Regions from separate parts of the Flavobacterium sp. GW823-FHT06G12 genome, predicted to be linked through region 3. Evidence: riboswitches for the same ligand, from Rfam matches in the RefSeq annotation. Region 3 holds a riboswitch; each other region holds the start of a gene.

Region 1 (7,248 bases), on a different contig from region 3:
GGAACGAAAGATTGTTCATCTTTCATAGCGTCACCGCGAAGCGCCATTACATTATTAATGCCTAAATAATGACAGTCAACCAGCATATACTCGGTTTCTTCTTTGGTAAATCCACCGCAAAGTAAATGCGGAACCGTATCAACATTGTATTTGTGTTTTATAGAAGCGCAAATTCCAAGCGTTCCCGGGCGCATACGAGTCAATTTTTTATCCAAAAGTCCGTTGCCTTTATCAATGTAAATATATTCCTCACGAGAAGTCGTTACATCAATAAACGGCGGATTAAACTCCATCAACGGATCAATATTATCATATAATTCTTGAATACTTTTCCCCTTTTGAGGTGGAATAATTTCAAATGAGAATAATGTTTTTCCTTTGGCGTTTTCTATATGTTCTGTTACTTTCATTATTAAGTCTTAAAGTTGTAAAGCCTAAAGTCTAAAGTCTTTCCTTTCGGACTTTACGACTTTTGACTTTAGACTAATTTAATCTGCTATATTAGGATTTAACCATTTCATTGCGTAATCAAGTGGTACATTTCGGCGTTTTGCATAATCTGTAACCTGATCTTCTTTTATTTTTCCGAGTCCGAAATAGCGGCTTTTCGGGTTTCCAAAATAATATCCTGAAACCGATGACGCTGGCCACATTGCCATACTTTCTGTTAGTTTCACTCCAATTTGTTTTTCAACATCTAAAAGCTTCCAGATTGTTGGTTTTTCCAAGTGATCTGGACAAGCCGGATAACCTGGAGCTGGACGAATTCCTTTATAATTTTCTTTAATCAATTCTTCGTTGGTTAAAGATTCATCGGCATCATAACCCCAGAAATCTTTACGAACTCTCTCGTGAAGATATTCGGCGAAAGCCTCGGCAAAACGATCGGCAAGCGCTTTTACCATAATAGAATTGTAATCGTCTAAATTCTTTTCATATTCCGCAGCCCATTCGTCTACACCAAAACCTGTTGTTACACAAAAAGCTCCAATATAATCTTCTATTCCGCTTTCTTTTGGCAGAATAAAATCGGCTAAAGCGATGTTTGGAGCACCTTTTGTTTTTTGTGACTGCTGACGAAGCGTTAAGAATTTCTCTAAAACTTTTCCATTTTCATCACGCAATTCGATATCGTCGTCATTCACCTGATTCGCAGGGAAAATTCCGTAAATACCCTTTGCCTGAAGTTTTTTCTCAGCCAAAATTACTTTCAACATCGCCTGAGCATCTTTAAAAACAGATGTCGCTTCTTTACCCACAACCTCATCCGTTAAAATTGCTGGATATTTTCCGTACAATTCCCAAGTCTGGAAAAACGGCGTCCAGTCGATATACGGAACCAAAACATCTAGTTCTATTTCAATGGTTTGTGCACCGATTACTTTTGGTTTAGTCGGTGTATATTCAGACCAATCCAATGGCAATTTGTTTTTGCGGGCATCTTCAATCGTCAGGAAGTTTTTATCTCTTGAACGATTTAAGAACGTTTCTCTAAAAGAATCGTATTCTGCACGAATATCTGCCGCATATATTTTTCTATTATGATCTAACAGATTTCCTGCAACAGTAACGGCTCTCGAAGCATCGTTTACGTGAATTACAGTTTCTCTGTACTGAGGTGCAATTTTCACGGCGGTATGTGCACGCGAAGTAGTTGCTCCACCAATCATAATCGGGATTTTAATATCTTGTTTGTCTAATTCTTTGGCTAAATACACCATTTCGTCAAGCGAAGGCGTGATCAGTCCGCTTAATCCAATAATATCTACTTCATGTTCAATCGCCGCTGCAATGATTTTTTCTGGAGGCACCATAACACCAAGATCTACAATCTCATAATTGTTACAAGCTAAAACTACTGAAACGATGTTTTTACCAATATCGTGAACGTCACCTTTTACAGTCGCCATCAGGATTTTTCCGTTTCCTTGTTTGTCTCCAGCTTGTTTGCTTGCTTCAATGAAAGGCAATAAATAAGCCACGGCTTTTTTCATTACACGAGCCGACTTTACTACCTGAGGCAAGAACATTTTTCCACTTCCAAACAAATCTCCAACCACATTCATTCCCGCCATTAAGTTGATCTCAATAACTTCAATTGGTTTCGTTGCAGCCAAACGTGCTTCTTCAACATCTTCTTCAATAAAAGCATCGATTCCTTTTACTAACGAATGTGTAATACGTTCTTGAACCGTTCCAAAACGCCATTCTTGAACCGTTTTTTCATCGCTTTTTGCTTCACCTTTTACGCTGTCTGCAAAATCTAACAATCTTTCGGTTGCGTCGTCACGTCTATCCAGAATTACATCTTCAACGTATTCTAATAAATCTTTCGGAATATCATCGTAAATCGTAAGCATCTCCGGATTAACGATTCCCATCGTCATTCCGTTTTTAATTGCGTGATATAAAAACACCGAGTGCATCGCTTCACGAACCGTATCGTTTCCTCTAAAAGAGAACGAAACGTTACTCACACCACCGCTAATATGAGCGTGCGGAAGATTCTCGCGAACCCATTTCGTTCCTCTAAAGAAATCCAAAGCGTTCAATCTATGTTCTTCCATTCCCGTTGCAACTGGGAAAATATTTAAATCGAAAATAATATCCTGCGGAGGGAATCCTACTTTGTTTACCAAAATATCATAAGAACGCTGACAAATCTCCACTCTACGATCGTAATTATCGGCCTGACCTACTTCGTCAAATGCCATGACAATCGCCGCCGCTCCGTAACGTTTGATTAATTTGGCATGATGAATAAAGGCCTCTTCTCCTTCTTTTAACGAAATCGAGTTTACAACGCTTTTTCCTTGTACTACTTTTAGACCGGCTTCGATGATTTCCCATTTCGAACTGTCGATCATAATTGGCACTCTCGAAATGTCTGGTTCTGCTGCAATTAAATTCAAAAATTTAGTCATTGCAGTAACACCGTCAAGCATTCCTTCATCCATATTAATATCGATGATTTGTGCTCCACCTTCTACCTGCTGTCTTGCAATATCAAGCGCCTCGTCATATTTCTCTTCCTTGATTAATCTCAAGAATTTTCTTGAACCGGTTACGTTTGTACGCTCACCAACATTCACGAAAACACTTTCCGGCGTAATAATTAACGGTTCTAATCCTGATAATACAAGGTCTCTTCTTTTTTCTGTCATTTCTTCTTAAGTTACTAAGATCCTGAGATACTAAGGTTCTAAGTTTTTTTATTCTATTTTTTTCCTGCAAGGTTTTTAAAACCTTGTAGGTATATTCGTTTTCAATATTTTAATTAGGGCGTGTTTCGCCTCGGCGAACCGGGCTATCCGTTACAAGTCCTCGCTCTTCCTTCGTCAGGCTGTGGGCTTTTCACTTCTATCCCTCACGCAAACTCGGTTCATAAAAACGATTTATGATTTCCAAATTTATTTCCACTTCCATTTTCCTAAATATTCAGCCTTTACATCATCATATATATAGTATTTCGTCTTAGTAAAACCCGCTTTAACTAATGCAAGTGAATCAGGTTTTAATTCCTCTTCCAAAATAATATAGTTTCCCTTTTCGGGATTATTTAAATCATATTTTACTTTAAAAAACTTATTTACATGATTATCATCTTTACTATAAATCTCAGACAAGATTTTTTTATTTACATAAAAATAATATCTTAAATAGTCTCTTTTCCCTTTATGCTCAATTCTAGTTGCAAGTCCAATCGTTTCACCTTTAAACGTCTTATCGTATTTATTATATTCATCAGCATCTTTATGCGAAAGAAAAAACAATAAAAATACTATTGCAAAAAGTATAACTGGCCCTGTCAAATTTGTATTAATGTTAGTTCCTTTCATTCTTTTTACATCAATACTGGAGCAATCCTCGGCTTATAATCCTTCGCAACCTCAGCCATTAATCGAATATGATCTGGAGTTGTTCCGCAACAACCTCCAATGATATTAATTAAATTGTCCTCTAAATATTCTTTAATGAATGCTTGTGTTTGCTCTGGTGTTTCATCATATTGTCCGAAAGCATTTGGCAATCCTGCGTTTGGATGCGCCGAAACATTAAAGCTTGTGTTGTGTGCTAATGTTTTTAAATATGGTTTCAGCAAATCGGCTCCAAGGGCGCAATTGAATCCTACACTTAATAATGGAATATGCGAAACTGAAATCAAAAACGCTTCAACTGTCTGCCCAGAAAGCGTTCTTCCTGAAGCATCTGTAATCGTTCCTGAAACCATGATTGGAATATCAAGATTGCGTTCTTCTTTTACTTCTTCGATTGCAAAAAGTGCTGCTTTTGCATTTAATGTATCAAAGATTGTTTCTACCAAAAGTAAATCACAGCCACCATCCATTAAAGCTTCTGCTTGCTGTTTGTAAGCGATTCTTAAATCGTCAAATGTTACAGCTCTGTAACCTGGATCGTTTACGTCTGGTGACATACTTGCAGTACGGTTTGTTGGTCCTATTGAACCGGCTACGAAACGTGGTTTTTCTGGATTTTTTGCGGTAAACTCATCGGCTACTTGTCTTGCGATTTTTGCCGATTCGTAGTTTAACTCGTAAACCAAATCTTCCATGTGATAATCGGCCATACCAATTGTCGTTCCTGAGAAGGTATTGGTTTCTACAATGTCAGCACCAGCTTCATAATAAGCGGCATGAACATCGCGGATTGCTTGTGGTTGTGTTAGGGATAGTAAATCGTTGTTTCCTTTTAATGGATGCGGAAAATCTTTGAAACGCTCTCCTCTAAAATCTTCTTCAGAGAAATTATAGCGTTGCAACATTGTTCCCATTGCTCCATCAAGGATTAGGATATTTTTTTTTATTGCTTCTTGAATTGTAATTGCCATATTATTTTGCCGCTAAGGCGCTAAGGCACAAAGCTTTTTTAATTATAATTTTTGAAGGGTCTATTTAAACCCGACAGGTTTTGAAAACCTGTCGGGTTTAACCTTCTATATTTTTTTCACATTAATTCCAAAAGTGCACTATTGCCGGCTCATTAGCCCCGATTGAAGTGGAAATTATTTTGCTTTTTTCTTTAAAAAGCAAAATGATTGCAACGAAAAGCGGGAACTACTGCCTGCAAAAATGCGCCAATGATTCGCTCCTGATACAGAATCTGTTTCAGTAAATATTATATGTTATCGAGAAAAGTTTTGAGAAATACGAGTATGTATTTGTGTTATCTATCTTTAATACTGGAAAATGTCGTATAAAGTAGAATTTAGCACCTTCTTTATGATAAAGGGTTGCTAAGGTTTCATCGGGTCTATCCCTCCGCCTTTCGTGATAACGAACAATAATTTTAAGAACAGTGCAAAGGTATGAAATAGGGTTTCGATTTGCAAATGTTTTTTTTCTAGGTTCTGAGGTTCTAAGGGACTAAGGTGCTAAGGTTTTTATTTCTTCTTGCTTGCTTTGGCCAAAGGATTAAAATCTAAACAAAGTTGAAGCCAATACTCCATATCCTGATTTCTTGTCCAGCCAATTTCGGTAATAAAAACATGGTTTTTCATTGGCTTTTCTGTATTAGGCATTGGCAATACATCATCTCTTTCTATGGCCTTTAAATAAGCCGAATCATCTATTCTGCATAGCAAAAGATTTTCTCCAACTTTTTTATCTAAACGAGTTCCACAGCATAATTTGTTATCTACCATGAAAACAATACCACCAAACATTTTCTTTTCAAAAAAGTCTGCTTCTTTATATTGGAGAAACGTTCTAATTCTCTTTGCATTATCTTCGTCGAAAGCCATATATTTATATTCTAAGATTCTGAGTTACTAAGATACTGAGTTTAAAATTCTGTTCAATAAAAAAGCTCAAACTAAAAGTTTGAGCTTTGTATATAAAAACCTTAGCACCTTAGTCCCTTAGAACCTCAGCACCTCAGATTAAACAATCGCCTTCACAACTGCTTTTGGAGCTTCTTTACGAGTTCCGTCGAAACCGTCTACACCAGAAACTGTTGTATATTTCAATACATATTTTTTACCTGGGTTGATGATTCCGTATGCAGCCTGGCACATTAAGGTTGCTTCGTGGAAACCGCAAAGGATTAACTTTAATTTTCCTGGGTATGTGTTTACGTCTCCAATGGCAAAGATTCCCGGAATGTTAGTTTGGTAATCTAATGCATTGTTTACTTTGATGGCATTTTTCTCGATTTCTAATCCCCAGTCACCGATTGGACCTAATTTTGGTGTTAATCCGAAAAGTGGAATGAAATAATCGCATTCGATTTTTCGGTGTGCTCCGTTTTCTTCGATATCTAATGATTCAACATGCTCAGCACCGTTGATTCCGATAACTTCTGCTGGAGTGATTAATTTGATTTTTCCAGCTGATTTTAATTCCTGCACTTTTTCTACTGAATCAAGAGCTCCTCTAAATTCGTTTCTTCTGTGGATTAAAGTTACTTCTGAAGCTACATTTGCCAAGAAAATTGACCAGTCTAATGCTGAATCTCCTCCTCCTGCAATTACAACTCTTTTGTCTCTGAATTTCTCAGGATTCTTGATGAAGTATTTCACTCCTTTATCTTCATAAAACTCGATATCTTCGATAAGTGGTTTACGAGGCTCGAAACTTCCTAATCCTCCAGCGATTGCGATAACCGGTGCGTGGAATTTAGTTCCTTTGTTTGATGTTACAATGAAAGTTCCGTCTTCTTGCTTTTCAACTGTTTCAGCACGTTCTCCTAAAGTAAATCCTGGCTCAAATTGTTTGATTTGTTCCATTAATCCGTCAACTAAGTCTCCGGCTAATACTTCTGGGAATCCAGGAATATCATAAATTGGTTTTTTTGGATATAACTCTGATAGCTGTCCTCCTGGTTGTGGAAGAGCATCTAAAATGTGGCATTTTAATTTTAACAATCCTGCCTCAAATACGGCAAATAAACCTGTTGGGCCTGCTCCAATTATAAGTATATCTGTTTTAATCATTATGTTGTTGTTTATAATCATTCTTAATAACGCAAAGAAACGAATAAATCCTTGTACTTTCAATGATTTTTATCATTAATTTCTTTCCGAAACCTTTTTTACTCTTTATTTTTTAATCTCATCGTTCATCGGGTTAAAACCCGACACTACAATATGAAACGTTCCTCTGGAACTTTTACGATTCTTTATTTTTTAATGAAGAGGTAATCTCATTCATTCTTTTAACCTTTTCTTCAAAATTACCTTTTAGGGTCTTTCGATATTCATTCAGATTCTCAACCATTTGATTGATATCT
Region 2 (7,248 bases), on a different contig from region 3:
ACTGGCTTCTCTTTTAAAATTAAATGATAATATCAATTGGAGAATTTCTGGACAGACAGGTTTTAGAGCGCCGTCTTTACAGCAAAGATATTTTGAGTCAAGTTCTACTCAGTTTATAAACGGTTCTCCATATCAAGTGGGGTATTTTACAAACGATTCGCAAGCAGCAAAAAGCATTGGAATTGAAAGTTTAAAACCAGAAAAATCAAAAAGCATCAGTACAGGATTTACATTCAAAATTCCTGAAGCTAACATAACCATTGCAACTGATGCTTATTTTACAAGAATCAACGACAGAATTGTATTGTCTGGACAATATTCTAGACCAACAGATGCGCAAATTGGTGCTGCAACTTCGCCAGAACAGGCAGAGGCGTTGACTTTATTTCAGCAAGCATTTGATTTGAAAGGAGTAGAAAGAGCTTCATTCTGGACAAACGGAATTGATTCTGAAACAAAAGGAATTGATTTGGTAATTTCTCAGAAATACGATGTAATTCAGGATTTCACAATTAGAAACGATTTTGCATTTAGTTTCAACGAAACCAAAAGAGTAGGCGATTTGCATATTCCAAAATCTATCGTAGATGCAGGTGGAGAACCGTATATTTATTCATTCTTTCCAGAATCAAGCCGAGTATATTTAGAAGAAGCAATTCCGAAAGTAAAGGCCAATTTGATGACAACATTCAGCATTAAAAAACTGGATATTTATTTAAGAAACAGCTATTTCGGAAAAGTTACAGACCCAGGAGCAACAGATGTGAATTTAGACGGATTTTCTTCTGTGTACGAACATCCGGAATACAGCGCAAAATTGGTTACAGATTTATCTTTAGGATATCAGATCAACAAGCATTTTAGAGCTACAATTGGAGTTAATAATATAGGAGATGTTTATCCAGACAGAAATAATCCTGCAACTCCTGCATTTACAAACACAACGCCAACTTTGTCGCCAGCGCCAAGTACAGATTTGACAAATGCGAATCAGTTTGCGTATTCAAGAGCAGTTTCTCAATTCGGATTAAACGGAAGATTTGGTTTTGCTCGTTTGAGCTTTAAATTCTAATTAAATAAATTTCTTTCAAGTCTTTATTTGAAAGGCTTGAAAGAAATTTCAAAAAAAAATATTACAAAATTTCAATTTTAATTTGGTCGTTAAAAAAATACTTATTACATTTACTCTATCGAATTAGTCGAATTTAAAAAATAGTAGAATTCAAATTTTAAATAAAAATGAAAACAATAGCAAAAAGAAATATGATGTGTTGTAAGATGATGCAAATGTGCATCCCAATTTGCTGTTGCCAAAAGTGAAAGAGACAATCTTTGTTATAGTTAAACTATAAGCCCTTTTGGTCGCCATCCGAAAGGGCTTTTTTATTTCCAACATTTTAAATTTTAAATCATGAATACACTAGATATAAATACAATCGCATTTCAATACTTATTAAGAAATAATAATTCGGAAGAGACATCGACTGAAACGCTAAAATATGATCCTGCACAGCAGACAAAAACACAAAAATCATTACTATTTCATTTATATGATCTTGAAGAAGAAGCTGAAGATATTTTAGCTTAAATCAATTTTAAAAATCAATATCAATTACAATATAAAACGTATTAAAAATACCTAAAAACTAAGAAATCATGAGCACACAAAAATTTGCAACAAACGCATTACACGCAGGACACGACGTAACTAAAAACGCAGGAACAAGAGCCGTGCCTATTTATCAGACATCATCATATGTATTTAATAACGCCGATCATGCAGCCAATTTATTTGGTCTTGCCGAAGCTGGATTTATCTACACGAGATTAAACAACCCGACAAACGATATTTTAGAACAGCGTCTTGCAGCGCTTGAAGGCGGAATTGGAGCTGTTGTTACGGCTTCTGGAGCATCGGCAATTTCTACAACTTTATTGACTTTGCTAAAAGCAGGAGATCATATCGTAGCGTCAAATAGTTTATACGGAGGAACTTATAATCTTCTAAAAGTTACCTTGCCAAGATTAGGAATTACTACCACATTTGTAGATCCTTCAAAACCAGAAAATTTCACCAAAGCAGCAAAAGAAAACACAAGAGCTTTTTTTGTTGAGTCTCTAGGAAATCCAAAATTAGATGTATTAGACTTAAAAGCAATTTCGGCAGAAGCCAAAGCATTCAAAGTACCATTTATAGTAGACAATACAGTTGCGACACCTTATTTATTAAACCCAATTAAATATGGTGCCGATATTGTAATTCACTCCTTAACTAAATATATCGCAGGAAACGGAACTTCATTAGGAGGCGTTATCGTTGATGCTGGAAACTTTGATTGGGCAAACGGAAAATTCCCGGAATTTACCGAGCCATCTGCAGGATACCACGGATTAGTATATCATGAAGCCTTAGGAAATGCGGCTTTTATAGCAAAAGCTCGAATAGAAGGTCTGCGTGATTTTGGTTCTGCTTTGAGTCCATTTAATGCTTTTCAGATTATTCAGGGACTAGAAACACTTCCAATTCGAATCAAGAAACACAGTGAAAATGCTTTGGCTCTAGCTGAATGGTTAGAAAAACAAGATGAGGTAGTCTGGGTAAATTATCCAGGTTTAAAATCAAATAAATATTTTGATCTGGCTAAAGAATATTTGCCAGAAGGTCAAAGCGGCATTATCACTTTTGGATTAAAAGGAGGTTTTGATGCAGCTAAGAAAGTGGTAGACGATACAAAATTGTTCTCTTTGCTGGCCAATATTGGTGACACAAAATCACTGATTATTCACCCAGCAAGTACAACACACCAGCAATTGACAGAAGCAGAACAAATAGAAACTGGAGTTTCTAAAGATTTGATTCGTCTGTCTGTGGGAATTGAAGATATTGAAGATTTAATTGCTGATCTTCAGACTGTTTTTGAGAACGTTTCGCTTTCTCAATTCAGCATCAATAAAAATTAGGTTTTTTTGTTTTTTGTTTGAAAAATTGCCTTTAGCGAGTGGTTTTGCTAAAGGTAATTTTTTATGAAAAACACCATTATAAAATTTAAACCATATAGGGAATATAAGTGCATTTTGTAGAGACGCACTGCAGTGCGTCTACCTTGATAAACGTTTGGATATTAAATGAACTTACATCACTTATATGGTTTTAAAAAATTAAAATGTTAGAAATTATGTCAAAGCTTAAAATAAACATTATCCTTTTCGGAATTGGAAATATCGGAAGTACTTTGATTAATCAAATTATTGAAAGTCAAGAGTTTTTTCTGGAAAGTAAAAACGTCGATTTTCATTTTCCAATAATAACCAATTCGACGGTTGCCTTTTTTGAGAAAGAAGGTGTTGGTTATGCTTGGGAAACCAATTTTAGACAATTGGCTGTTCCTTTTAAAGTAGAAGATATTGTCGAATTTGCACAAGAAAATGAATTCGAAAACTTGATTGCTGTAGACGCAACAGCCAGCGATGAATTGGTGAAGCATTACAATACGTTAATTAAAAACGGATTCAATATTGTAGCAGTAAACAAAAAAGCCAATACGCTTCCGATTGACTTATATAAAGAACTAAGAGCAGATCTTAAAAAGTATGACAAGGAGTTTTTGTACGAAACGTCGGTTGAAACTGGAATTCCTGTTTTGCAGACCTTAAGAGATCTATATTATTCTGGAGAAAAAATCACTACGATTCGAGGGGTTTTCTCTGATAATTTGAGTTATGTCTTTAATCGATTTTCATCAGAAGATGTTTCGTTTTCGTCTGTTTTGAAAGATGCGAGCCTTTTAGGTTTAATGAAATCTAATTTTAAAGAAGATCTGTCTGGAAACGATTCTGCAAGAAAGCTTCTGATATTGGCCAGAGAAATAGGAAAAGATTTTGAGTTTTCAGACATTACAATCAAGCCCTTTATAACCGAAGAGCATTTGGAGAAAAATGGAGTGCTAAACAAAGATGCTGTCGATAAATCTTTTAAAATCGCCAAAATTACTCAAGCAGAAAATCATGTATTGAGATATGTAGGAGAGTTTGATGTAGAAAAAGGCACTTTAGAAGTCAAATTAATTTCGGAACCAATAAATTCTCCAATAGGACAATTAAAAGGTTCTGATACCATTTTTGAAATTTTCACTAAATCTTATGCAGATATTCCAATCGTAATTCAGAGCGCTCCACCTTGCAAACAAGCAATTTCTAGAGGAATTATAACCGATATTCTGAAAATTGCGGAGCGAATTAGGAGTAAAGAAGCCGTTTGGCTGTAATTTTTTAGTTAAAAAAAATATAAAAGAGAAAAAAGTTCTTTGATAAATTGATTTGTCAAATGGAATTATGAAGGAAAATTGGCTTGTTTTGTAAGTTTTTTACTTGTGTTATTTCGTTTTCGTTTTTGTAAGATGTTTTTTAACGTTAAAAAACACATTTTCAACGGATTTTGTAATTAAATTCTTGAATTTTATTTGTGTAATAAGAAAAATATTTGCATATTTGTTATACCCAAAAACTACTAGAAATCAAATGAACTTAAAAGTCAACAAAATGTTTTGTGCCATTTCGGTTAAGACCGAGGCGGGGGTGTCTATTGCTAAAAAATTGTAAGAATACAATAATAATATAGTAAAAGCCTCCTAAGAAATATTTTAGGAGGCTTTTTAATTTACAACAAATGCAGAATTTAAATAAAATACAATATAAATCACAGATGAATAAATCCTTACAGATGAACACTAAGATGTTTGCTGTCGCGCTTATTTGCGTGAACGTCTGTTGATACTAAAAGTATAAATGAGTTTAAAAACTTAAACCCTTTTGGTATCTAAAAATCCAAAAGGGTTTTTTTATTCTAGAAAATGACTTAACAAAAAGATAAACGAGAAATAAAGATTATAAAACACAACTTAACTAAAACTTAATATCATGAGCAAATTGAACTACTTCGCAGAAAAAATTTCTAAATTGAAAAACAGAAGGACAAAAAATAGTAATCCGCCGCCAACAAATGAATTGGCTCATCCAAGATTCGGAATCACAGAGGAAGATAAAAGCGCTGAGAAAAAAGTGCCAAATTCTTTATTGTTTTTGATGTATTCAAAAGAAAATGAAACGCTTTTTATCTAAACGGAAAAGCATCATAAATTTAGGGTAAAACCTGCTTAATTTTACTGGGCATTTTTGTTCGGTAAATTTTTGCGTATAATAGTTTTTGCTAAAATAAGTCTCAGAAATTTAACAAACACTTTTAGATAAAATTTGTTTGTTTGAGAAATTAGTAGTTAATTTGCACCGTTAAGTTCAAACACGTATTGAAATGTTATAAAGAAAGGACGAGGGATTAGACCCGATGAAGCCTTAGCAACCCTTCGGTAAAACGAAGAAGGTGCTACATTCTACCACGCCAAACGTGGAAAGATAACAACAAGATTTTTTCTAGTTAAACCTAGTTTTTCTTTCTAATATTTCCATATACAAATCAATAATACAACAGATTTGAAATTGGAAAATATACCAAATCCCATTATAATTCAAGATTTCATCACAGAAAGTGGTGCAACTTATCATTCTATACCATTAAGTTTTACGCTGGCAGGACAACCTTTGCACAGCGCGCCTATTGTTTTGGTTAACCATGCTTTAACTGGAAATTCGCAAGTTACTGGCGAAAACGGCTGGTGGAATGACTTGATTGGTGAAGGCAAAACCATTGATACTGCTGTTTATACCATTTTGGCTTTCGATATTCCAGGAAACGGAAGCAATTCCTTTTTAATTGACAACTATTTAGATTTTACAGCCAGAGACATTGCAAGAATCTTTATCGAGGGCGTAAAAACGTTAAATATCGAAAAGCTTTTTGCAGTTATCGGAGGTTCTGTTGGTGGCGGAATTGCTTGGGAAATTTTAGCATTAGCACCAAATATTACAGAAAATCTTATTCCGATTGCGAGTGACTGGAAATCGACTGATTGGCTTATTGCCAATTGCTTTTTACAAGAGCAAATTCTAAACAATTCTTCAAAACCAATCGAAGATGCCAGAATTCACGCAATGCTGTGCTACCGTTCGCCAGAATCATTCAAAGAAAAATTTCAGCGCACGATTAATCAAGACCTTTTGATTTTTAATATCGAAAGCTGGCTGGCGCATCACGGAAAAAAATTGCAGAAAAGATTTCAATTGTCTTCTTATAAATTAATGAATCAGTTGCTTAAAACAATTGATATTACTAGAAATAGTGAAAGTTTTGAAAACTTAATGTCTAAAACAAAAGCTTCAATTCACATTGTCGGAATCAATTCAGATTTGTTTTTTACAGCAAAAGAAAATGTAGAAACCTACGAAGAATTGAAGAAGTTTAAAGACAATGTTTTCTATAGCGAAATTGATTCGGTTCACGGACATGACGCTTTTTTAATCGAGTACAAACAATTAGATCATTTACTTGCCGACATTTTTAAGGCAGAAACAATAAAGAAATAAAATGAAAGTATTAAAATTTGGAGGTAAATCGTTAGCAAACGGAGAAGGACTTAACAAAGTTGTTTCAATCATTTCTGATAAAGTAAATCAAGGTGAAAAAATTGCCGTTGTAGTTTCTGCACGAGGAAATGCTACTGACGAATTAGAATTTATCTTAAGCATTGCTGCTAAAAACGGCAGTTACAAAGAATTATTAGAGAATTTTAAAAAATATCAAATATCAGATTACCCACAAGTTGATTTGTCTGAAGAATTTAGCGTTTTAGACAAGCTTTTTGAAGGTGTAAGCTTAATTGGAGATTACAGCAAAAAAATCAAAGATCAGATTTTGTCAAAAGGAGAATTGCTTTCAGCTAAATTATTGACAGCAATTTTACAGGAAAAAGGAATTCCTGCCAATTTTGTAGATACAAGAGATTTGCTGAAAACCGATTCTAAATTTGGTGATGCACAGCCTTTAGAGCAGCTTTCAAAGAAAAACGTAGTAAATTATTTTAAAGAACATAACGGCGAAACGGTTAATATAGTTACAGGCTTCATTGGCTCAAACAACAACAACGACACAACTACTTTAGGTAGAAATGGCAGTAACTATACCGCTTCGTTAATTGCAAATTATTTAAATGCAGAAGAATTACAGAACTTCACGCACGTAGATGGAATCTATACGGCAAATCCAGATTTAGTTGCCGATGCTAAGAAAATTGAATATTTATCGTTTAATGAAGCAAATGAGCTGGCAAATTTTGGAGCTACAATTTTGCATGCAAA
Region 3 (7,248 bases):
ATTGGTTAAATCAAAAATCAATTGAAAGTCTATAAGCAAATCATGTAAATTTTTCGTTAAATGATATAAGTAGTTATGGTTTAATTTATTGAATTTTACTAACTTAGGAATGAAATAATAATCGGGCTTTCAATTTTTGAGAGTATAAAATTATAGAAAATGGATACAAGAAATGAACAAAACGATTTATTCCAAGATGGTATTGATCGTACTCAAGAATCAAATTGGGATCCAATCTTAGGATACCATATGTATTTTCCAAATGATGAAAACAAACAGGAACTGCTAAACGAAGAAAATCATCCTATTCATCAACAAAACACAGGCGATTGGGGAGATGATGCCGATTATGAAGAACTTAGGCATAAAAATAATTTCAATAGAGATATTGCCGAAAATGATGCAACTAAAATAGATTAAAAATGATAAAAAAGAGCAGAAAAACTTCTGCTCTTTTTTATTACTAGTTTAGCATTTTTATAAAGTAAATTTATTGATATATAACAAGTTATAAAAATTGTGTAAAAGAACTAAAGGCTGAAATCGCTATTTTTATAATATTTAAAGAAGAAAATATTCAATTAAAAATATACGATTATGAAAAAGCAAATAAAAATAAAAATTGCCCTCTTAGTTTTTTTGGCAGGATTATCATTTTCTTGTAAAAAGAACGAAAGCACTACAATAGATTCATATGAAAATGATTCTATTCAAAAAACAATGGACACTGTAGGACCAGACATGGATACAGTCGATATAGACACAACAGCAACAGTTAAGACTGATTCTATTAAGAAGTAATTGCTAGTAAATGCATAAAACGAAAAGCTGAATACTAACGATTCAGCTTTTTTGTTACTATGCATTAATAGAAGATTAATGAGGGTGTTTAAAGATGTCTTATTAAATCAAAATCATTTTTAACAAATGTTTAAAGTAAAAGCGTTTTTCTCTATATTTGAGAAGGAAATTAACAATTTACATGCCTTTTACACTATAAAACAACTTTAGAAAACTATCACTCAGTACGATAATGGAGCTAATAAGTAATTTAGAGCTTTTTCAGACCGTTTTTAATTCTGCACCTAATGGAATTGCAGTTTTAAAATCTTTGTACGATAATAAAGACAAAGTCGAAGATTTTTCAATATTGTTGTTTAATTCTTGTATTATAAACTGGATCGATAATAAAGACTACAAAGGCAAAAGATTCAGTACAGTTTTCTCTAAAATAGAAGGAACCAATATTTTGGAGCAATTTATTGAAACGACAGAAACTGGCATTGCAGCCAATTTTGAGCAATGGTACGGCGATGAAAATGGAAAACAATGTTTCGGATTTACTGTTGTAAAACAAGACGAAATGTTAGTCGTGACAATGGAAGATGTTACCGAAAAGAAGCATGCCGAAACTGCTCTGAATAATGCATTGATTGATGCAGAAAAACAAAAAAGACTTTATGATTCTATATTAAATGGGACACCAGATTTGGTTTATGTATTTGATCGCGATTATAAGTTTGCCTATGCAAACAAAGCTTTGTTGAGCATGTGGGGAAAAACGGCAGAAGACTCTATTGGACGCGGTTTAATTGAAAATGGTTACGAAGATTGGCATGCCGAAATGCACGAAAAAGAAATAGATACTGTGATTTCTGAGAGAAAACCAATTCGAGGAACGGTTTCTTTTCCTCATGCTGAATTGGGAAGAAGAATTTACGATTATATTTTTGTTCCTGTTTTTAATGAAAAAGGAGAAGTAGAGTTTGTCGCAGGAACTACAAGGGATATTACAGAAAGCAAACAAGCTGAAGAAAAATTGCAGCAAAGTGAGAATCGTTTCCGTAAAATGATTCATCAAACACCGGCACCAACGTTAGTGTTGCGAGGCGATAATCTTGTAATTGAGCAAATCAATAAGCATATGTTGCAAATGATTGGTCGCGGAGAAGAAATTATCGGAATGCGCTTGATTGATGTCTTGCCAGAACTGGAAGGACAATATGTTTGGGAACAGGTTTTAAAGGTTTACAACGAAGGAATTCCTTTTGACCAAAGTGAAGTTTTGGTTCCGCATAATCGAACAGGAGAATTAAAAGACTATTATTATAACTTGGCTTATCGTCCGTTAATTGAAGATGGAGAAATAACAGGAATGATTCAAGTAGCGGTTGAGGTTACACAACAAGTTGTGGCGCGCCAAAAAATGGAAGAAAGCGAAAGCCGTTTTCGAGCTTTAGTCAACGCATCATCAGACTTGGTTTATCGAATGGATGCCGATTGGATGATTATGCAAAATTTGGAAGGAGAAGGAGGCTTGTCTAATTCGGGAGAACGTGGTATCAATTGGTTGGATAAGTTTATTCATACTACAGATTTGCGACAAGCCGTTGACCTTATTTCTAAATCGATTGTCGAAAAATCCATTTTTGAAATGGAACATAAAGCAGTTAATGAGGACGATTCTGTTAGATGGGTTTTTTCAAGAGTAGTTCCGATATTAGACGATCAAGAAAAAATTATCGAATGGTTTGGAGCATCAAGTGATATTACTTCGCAGAAAGAACTTCAAAACGTTATCACAGAAAGCGAAGAAAAGTTTAGACAGCTTGCAGATCTTATTCCTCAAATTATTTGGACAGCAGATCCAGATGGTTTTGTCGATTACTACAACAGTCGCTGGTACGAATATACAGGTTTTGAAGAACATGAATTTGGAGATTCGAGCTGGATTTCAAAATTGCATCCCGATGATGTGTATTTGGTTTCTAAAAGATGGTACGAAAGTGTTCGTGCAGAATTTCCTTATCAGATAGAGTTTCGCTTAAGAAATGCAAATACAGGCGAATACCGCTGGTTTTTAAGTAAAGCGCTTCCTATTAGAGATAAAGAAGGGGTGCTTACTAATTGGTTTGGAACTTGTACCGATATTCATGAACAAAAGTCTACGACCGAAAAACTAGAAATTCTAGTAGCAGATCGTACAAAAGAATTACAGCGTTCTAATGAAGATTTACAGCAGTTTGCTCACGTTGCTTCGCACGATTTAAAAGAGCCTGTTCGAAAAATAAAGACTTTTTTGAGCCGCTTAGAAGAGCATATGGAAGAGCAGTTAGACGAATCTTCATCAAAATATATTGAACGAATTCATGTTGCAGCAGATCGTATGTTTAATATGATTGATGGTGTTCTTGCGTATTCTAAAATGAATGCCGATTCGCAAAAAACAACAATAGTCGATTTAAACGAAGTGATTAAAAACATAGAAAATGATCTTGAAATTGCGCTTCAGGAAGCAAATGGCAAAATTTATTTTGAAGAGCTTCCAGTTATAGAAGGAGCTTCGGTATTGCTATATCAGCTGTTTTATAATCTAATTAATAATTCTATTAAATTCGCCCAAGAAAACATTCCGCCTCAAATTAATATTACAGCAACAGAACAAATTGAAGCAGGTAATAAAGTGGCCATAATTACGGTAGAGGATAACGGAATTGGTTTTGACCTTGATCAAACAGGGCGCATTTTTGAAACTTTTACGCGATTAAATTCTAAGGATCGATACGAAGGCACAGGTCTAGGTTTGTCACTTTGCAAAAAAATAGCCGAACGTCATGGCGGAAGCATTACTGCAACAGGAATTTCTAATAAAGGAGCTATTTTTATTATTACCTTGCCGTTTGTACAAAAAGCAAAAGACATTTAATTATGGGAGAAAATATGATTTTATTAGCTGATGATGATAAGGACGATGCAGAAATGTTCTGTGAAGCATTGGCGGAGATAGATGAAAGTATTGTTTGCCATTGTTCTGAAAATGGAAGCGGAGTGCTAAAATTGTTGAAAGCTCAAGATAAAGTGCCAGTCGTAGTTTTCTTAGATTTAAATATGCCGATTATGAATGGCTGGGAATGTTTAAAACAATTAAAGGCAGAGGAACATTATAAAGACATTCCTGTAATAATGATTTCGACTTCGTCATATAAAAATGACATGGATGCCGCTGCCAATTTGGGTGCTGTCTGTTATTTTGTGAAACCCAATAATTTCAATGATCTAAAACAAGTGTTGGGATTAATTACTTCAAACCTCAAAAACGGACTGAAAGAAGGTCTTTCTAGCCTTGAAAAAAATAAATATTTGCACGTTTTTCTTCCAGAATAAATAATGTTTTTTCTCTTTTGAGAGTAAAACGTATGAATTTCTTTTATAAAAAATGCCGTTCCTAAATAATGTTTTTCCAATTTAATGCTTTGATTTTCATGTGTTTGAAATTTGTAAAAGTATTTTTTAAATAAAAAAATAAAAAAATCATCTTTTAAACTTGACTAATTAGATAGAATTAATATATATTTGTATCGCAGAAAAGTTATATAATGATACTTATCCAGAAAGACTGAGGGAATAGGCCCAATGAAGTCTTAGCAACCTGTTGCCGAATAAGGTGCTAAATCCTTCCGCCGTGTGCGGGTAGATAAGAAAGATTTCTTCAGTAAATCTGTTTAAGATCATCCATACTAAAAATTTTTATTACAATGAAAGCAGAATCAATATTATATGCCGGTTATGAACTTTTGAATTCAATTTTTGAAGAAAATAGCTTTGCTTTTTTCTGAATTCTAAAACAGTAATCTTTTCCAGATTTCTTTTATAAAATAACAATAGCGCTGATGGCTTTAGGCATTGGCACAAAATTCTTTTGTCTAATCTTAAAACACTAAAAATAAAATGAAAAAAATACTACTAGGTTTTGCTTTGTTTCTTGGAGCGCTTCAAACTCAAGCTCAGGAAAGCAATTTACAATTGAAAGGAACTGTTGTCGACACAGTGGCACAATATGTTTACCTGCAGAAGTTTCACAATAAAATGTTTACGACTATTGATTCTGCAAAAGTAAAAGACGGAAATTTTAGTTTTAAAACGAAAGTAAAAACGCCAGAATTATACGGTCTAAGCGTCAATACAGAAAGTTCGCCATTGTATATTTTTCTTGAAAAAGATCCGATAACAGTAAAACTAAGTCCGAAGAAGTATTATACGGCTTCTGTGGTTGAAGGTTCGGCTTCTCAAGATTTGTTTGAAACCTATAAAAAGACCAAAGATGTTGAAATTAGTAAATTCATTACAGAACATCCAAAATCTATTGTTTCGGCTTATGTATTATATAGAAACTGGTCGTATAGATTAACACCAGAGCAAATTACTCAAAATATTGCTTTACTAGATAAAAGCCTTCAGAATATCACTTACGTGAAAGAACTAAAAGAACTGGTTACCGTATTAGACGGATTGGCGGTTGGTAAAAAAGCCCCAGATTTTACTGCCAAAGATCCTGATGGAAAGCCAGTTCGCCTTTATGATAATTTAAAAGGCTACACTTTGGTTGATTTTTGGGCTTCGTGGTGCGGTCCATGCCGAAAAGAGAATCCAAATATTGTATCGGCTTACAAAGAATTTCATGATAAAGGATTCAATATTGTAGCAATTTCATTAGATAAAAAGAAAGAAAACTGGATTAAAGGAATTCAAGACGATAATTTGACATGGACACATGTTTCTGACTTGCTTTTCTGGAACAGTGCTGTTGCCAAATTATATGGTGTAAGAGCAATTCCGGGTAATTATTTAGTGGATTCAAAAGGAATAATCGTTGCCAAAAACCTGCACGGAGAAGAATTGCAGTCTACATTAAAAGCGCTTTTGGAGAATAAAATTTGATTCTAAAAAAAGCACAACAAAAAATACAATTAGTTAATTTAAAATGATAAGGATATGAATGCTATTGAGCCAACAACAAAACCAACAGAATCGGAGTGTCACTTCTCTAAGTTTAGAGAAAATACAGTAGGAATTGAGCATACTTTTGAATCGGTTTACGGAGAACAAAATCTAGTTTATGCAGACTGGGTTGCGAGTGGAAGATTATACACTCCGATCGAAGATATAATGCTCAATAAAATTGGTCCAATGATAGCCAATACGCATTCATTTTCTAGTCAGACAGGAAAAACGTCTACTTATGCATATCAGCACGCTAGAGAAATTATTAAAAAAGCGGTTAATGCCAGCGAATCAGATGTTTTAGTTACAACAGGAAGCGGAATGACGGCTGCTTTATCTAAACTGCAGCGTATTATCGGAGTGCGAAAAAACTACGAATTGGAAACAGATAAACCAGTTGTTTTTATCACGCATATGGAACATCATTCCAATCAGGTTCCGTGGTATGAAATTAATGCAGATGTTGTAATTCTTTCGCCAGATGAAAACAATCTGGTTGATCCAAAAGTTCTTTCAGATGAAATTAAAAAATATGCCGATCGAAGCTTAAAAATAGGTTCGTTTACGGCTTGTTCGAATGTTACCGGAATTATTACGCCCTATCACGAATTGGCCAAAATTATGCATCAAAATGGCGGACTTTGTTTTGTAGATTTTGCAGCTTCTGCACCATATGTCAAAATCAATATGCATCCAAAAGATCCAGAAGAACAATTGGATGCGATTTTCTTTTCGCCTCATAAATTTTTAGGCGGACCTGGAACTTGCGGTATTTTGGTTTTCAATGAAAAATTATACCAATCCGATTTTCCTGATAATCCAGGTGGAGGCAACGTAAAATGGACTAATCCTTTAGGGAAATATTGTTACAGCGATGTTATAGAAGTTAGAGAAGATGGTGGAACTCCAGGTTTTCTGCAAGTTATTAGAACTGCTTTGGCTTTAGAATTAAAAGAGCAGATGGGAGTGGAAAATATTAAAAATAGAGAAAAAGAATTGCTCGATCTCTGTTTTTCTAGACTACAAAAAATTCCCGGATTATCTATTCTAGGAGATTTAACAACAGAAAGAATTGGCTGTGTTTCTTTTGTAATCGAAGATATTCACTACAATTTGATTGTAAGGCTTTTAAATGATCGTTTCGGGATTCAGGTTCGCGGGGGCTGGTCTTGCGCCAGTACTTATGCGCATTATCTCTTCAATATCAATGAAAAGAAATCGGCTGAAATTACCAATGAATTATTGCAGCGAAATCAGACCAATAAACCAGGTTGGGTTCGTTTATCCTTGCATCCCATTACGACCAATGAAGAACTTTTTTATATCTGTGACGCAATTGAAAAAGTAGCGTTGAATTATAAAAAATGGAAAAAAGATTACGAATACAATTCGGTTTCAAACGAATTTGAAAATCCCAAAATAAAAGATAATATAGAAAAAGAGGTAAAAGATTGGTTTAAGTTAGAT

The links. Region 3 has a riboswitch for S-adenosylmethionine ahead of AC1Q5Z_RS17035 (redoxin domain-containing protein). Riboswitches for the same ligand answer to the same signal wherever they lie in the genome.
Region 1: it holds a riboswitch for S-adenosylmethionine, as region 3 does, so the genes downstream of both, AC1Q5Z_RS12085 (homocysteine S-methyltransferase family protein) here and AC1Q5Z_RS17035 (redoxin domain-containing protein) in region 3, are expected to answer to the same signal.
Region 2: it holds a riboswitch for S-adenosylmethionine, as region 3 does, so the genes downstream of both, AC1Q5Z_RS11995 (alpha/beta fold hydrolase) here and AC1Q5Z_RS17035 (redoxin domain-containing protein) in region 3, are expected to answer to the same signal.

Annotation. Positions count from the first base shown of each region.
Region 1 covers NZ_JBXAHE010000002.1:1,189,736-1,196,983, reverse strand. The annotation lists gene metF (methylenetetrahydrofolate reductase [NAD(P)H]) at 1-410, opposite strand, end outside; gene metH (methionine synthase) at 489-3,164, opposite strand; gene AC1Q5Z_RS12090 (hypothetical protein) at 3,411-3,839, opposite strand; gene AC1Q5Z_RS12085 (homocysteine S-methyltransferase family protein) at 3,845-4,849, opposite strand; SAM riboswitch class I at 5,182-5,298, opposite strand; gene AC1Q5Z_RS12080 (RNA methyltransferase) at 5,402-5,761, opposite strand; gene AC1Q5Z_RS12075 (NAD(P)/FAD-dependent oxidoreductase) at 5,900-6,952, opposite strand; gene AC1Q5Z_RS12070 (precorrin-2 dehydrogenase/sirohydrochlorin ferrochelatase family protein) at 7,128-7,248, opposite strand, start outside.
Region 2 covers NZ_JBXAHE010000002.1:1,167,871-1,175,118, forward strand. The annotation lists gene AC1Q5Z_RS11970 (TonB-dependent receptor plug domain-containing protein) at 1-1,072, shown strand, start outside; gene AC1Q5Z_RS11975 (hypothetical protein) at 1,412-1,588, shown strand; gene AC1Q5Z_RS11980 (O-acetylhomoserine aminocarboxypropyltransferase/cysteine synthase family protein) at 1,657-2,961, shown strand; gene AC1Q5Z_RS11985 (homoserine dehydrogenase family protein) at 3,177-4,265, shown strand; gene AC1Q5Z_RS11990 (hypothetical protein) at 4,918-5,118, shown strand; SAM riboswitch class I at 5,309-5,416, shown strand; gene AC1Q5Z_RS11995 (alpha/beta fold hydrolase) at 5,494-6,477, shown strand; gene thrA (bifunctional aspartate kinase/homoserine dehydrogenase I) at 6,479-7,248, shown strand, end outside.
Region 3 covers NZ_JBXAHE010000004.1:330,146-337,393, forward strand. The annotation lists gene AC1Q5Z_RS17015 (hypothetical protein) at 160-420, shown strand; gene AC1Q5Z_RS17020 (hypothetical protein) at 598-801, shown strand; gene AC1Q5Z_RS17025 (PAS domain-containing sensor histidine kinase) at 1,034-3,706, shown strand; gene AC1Q5Z_RS17030 (response regulator) at 3,709-4,164, shown strand; SAM riboswitch class I at 4,381-4,481, shown strand; gene AC1Q5Z_RS17035 (redoxin domain-containing protein) at 4,729-5,718, shown strand; gene AC1Q5Z_RS17040 (aminotransferase class V-fold PLP-dependent enzyme) at 5,773-7,248, shown strand, end outside.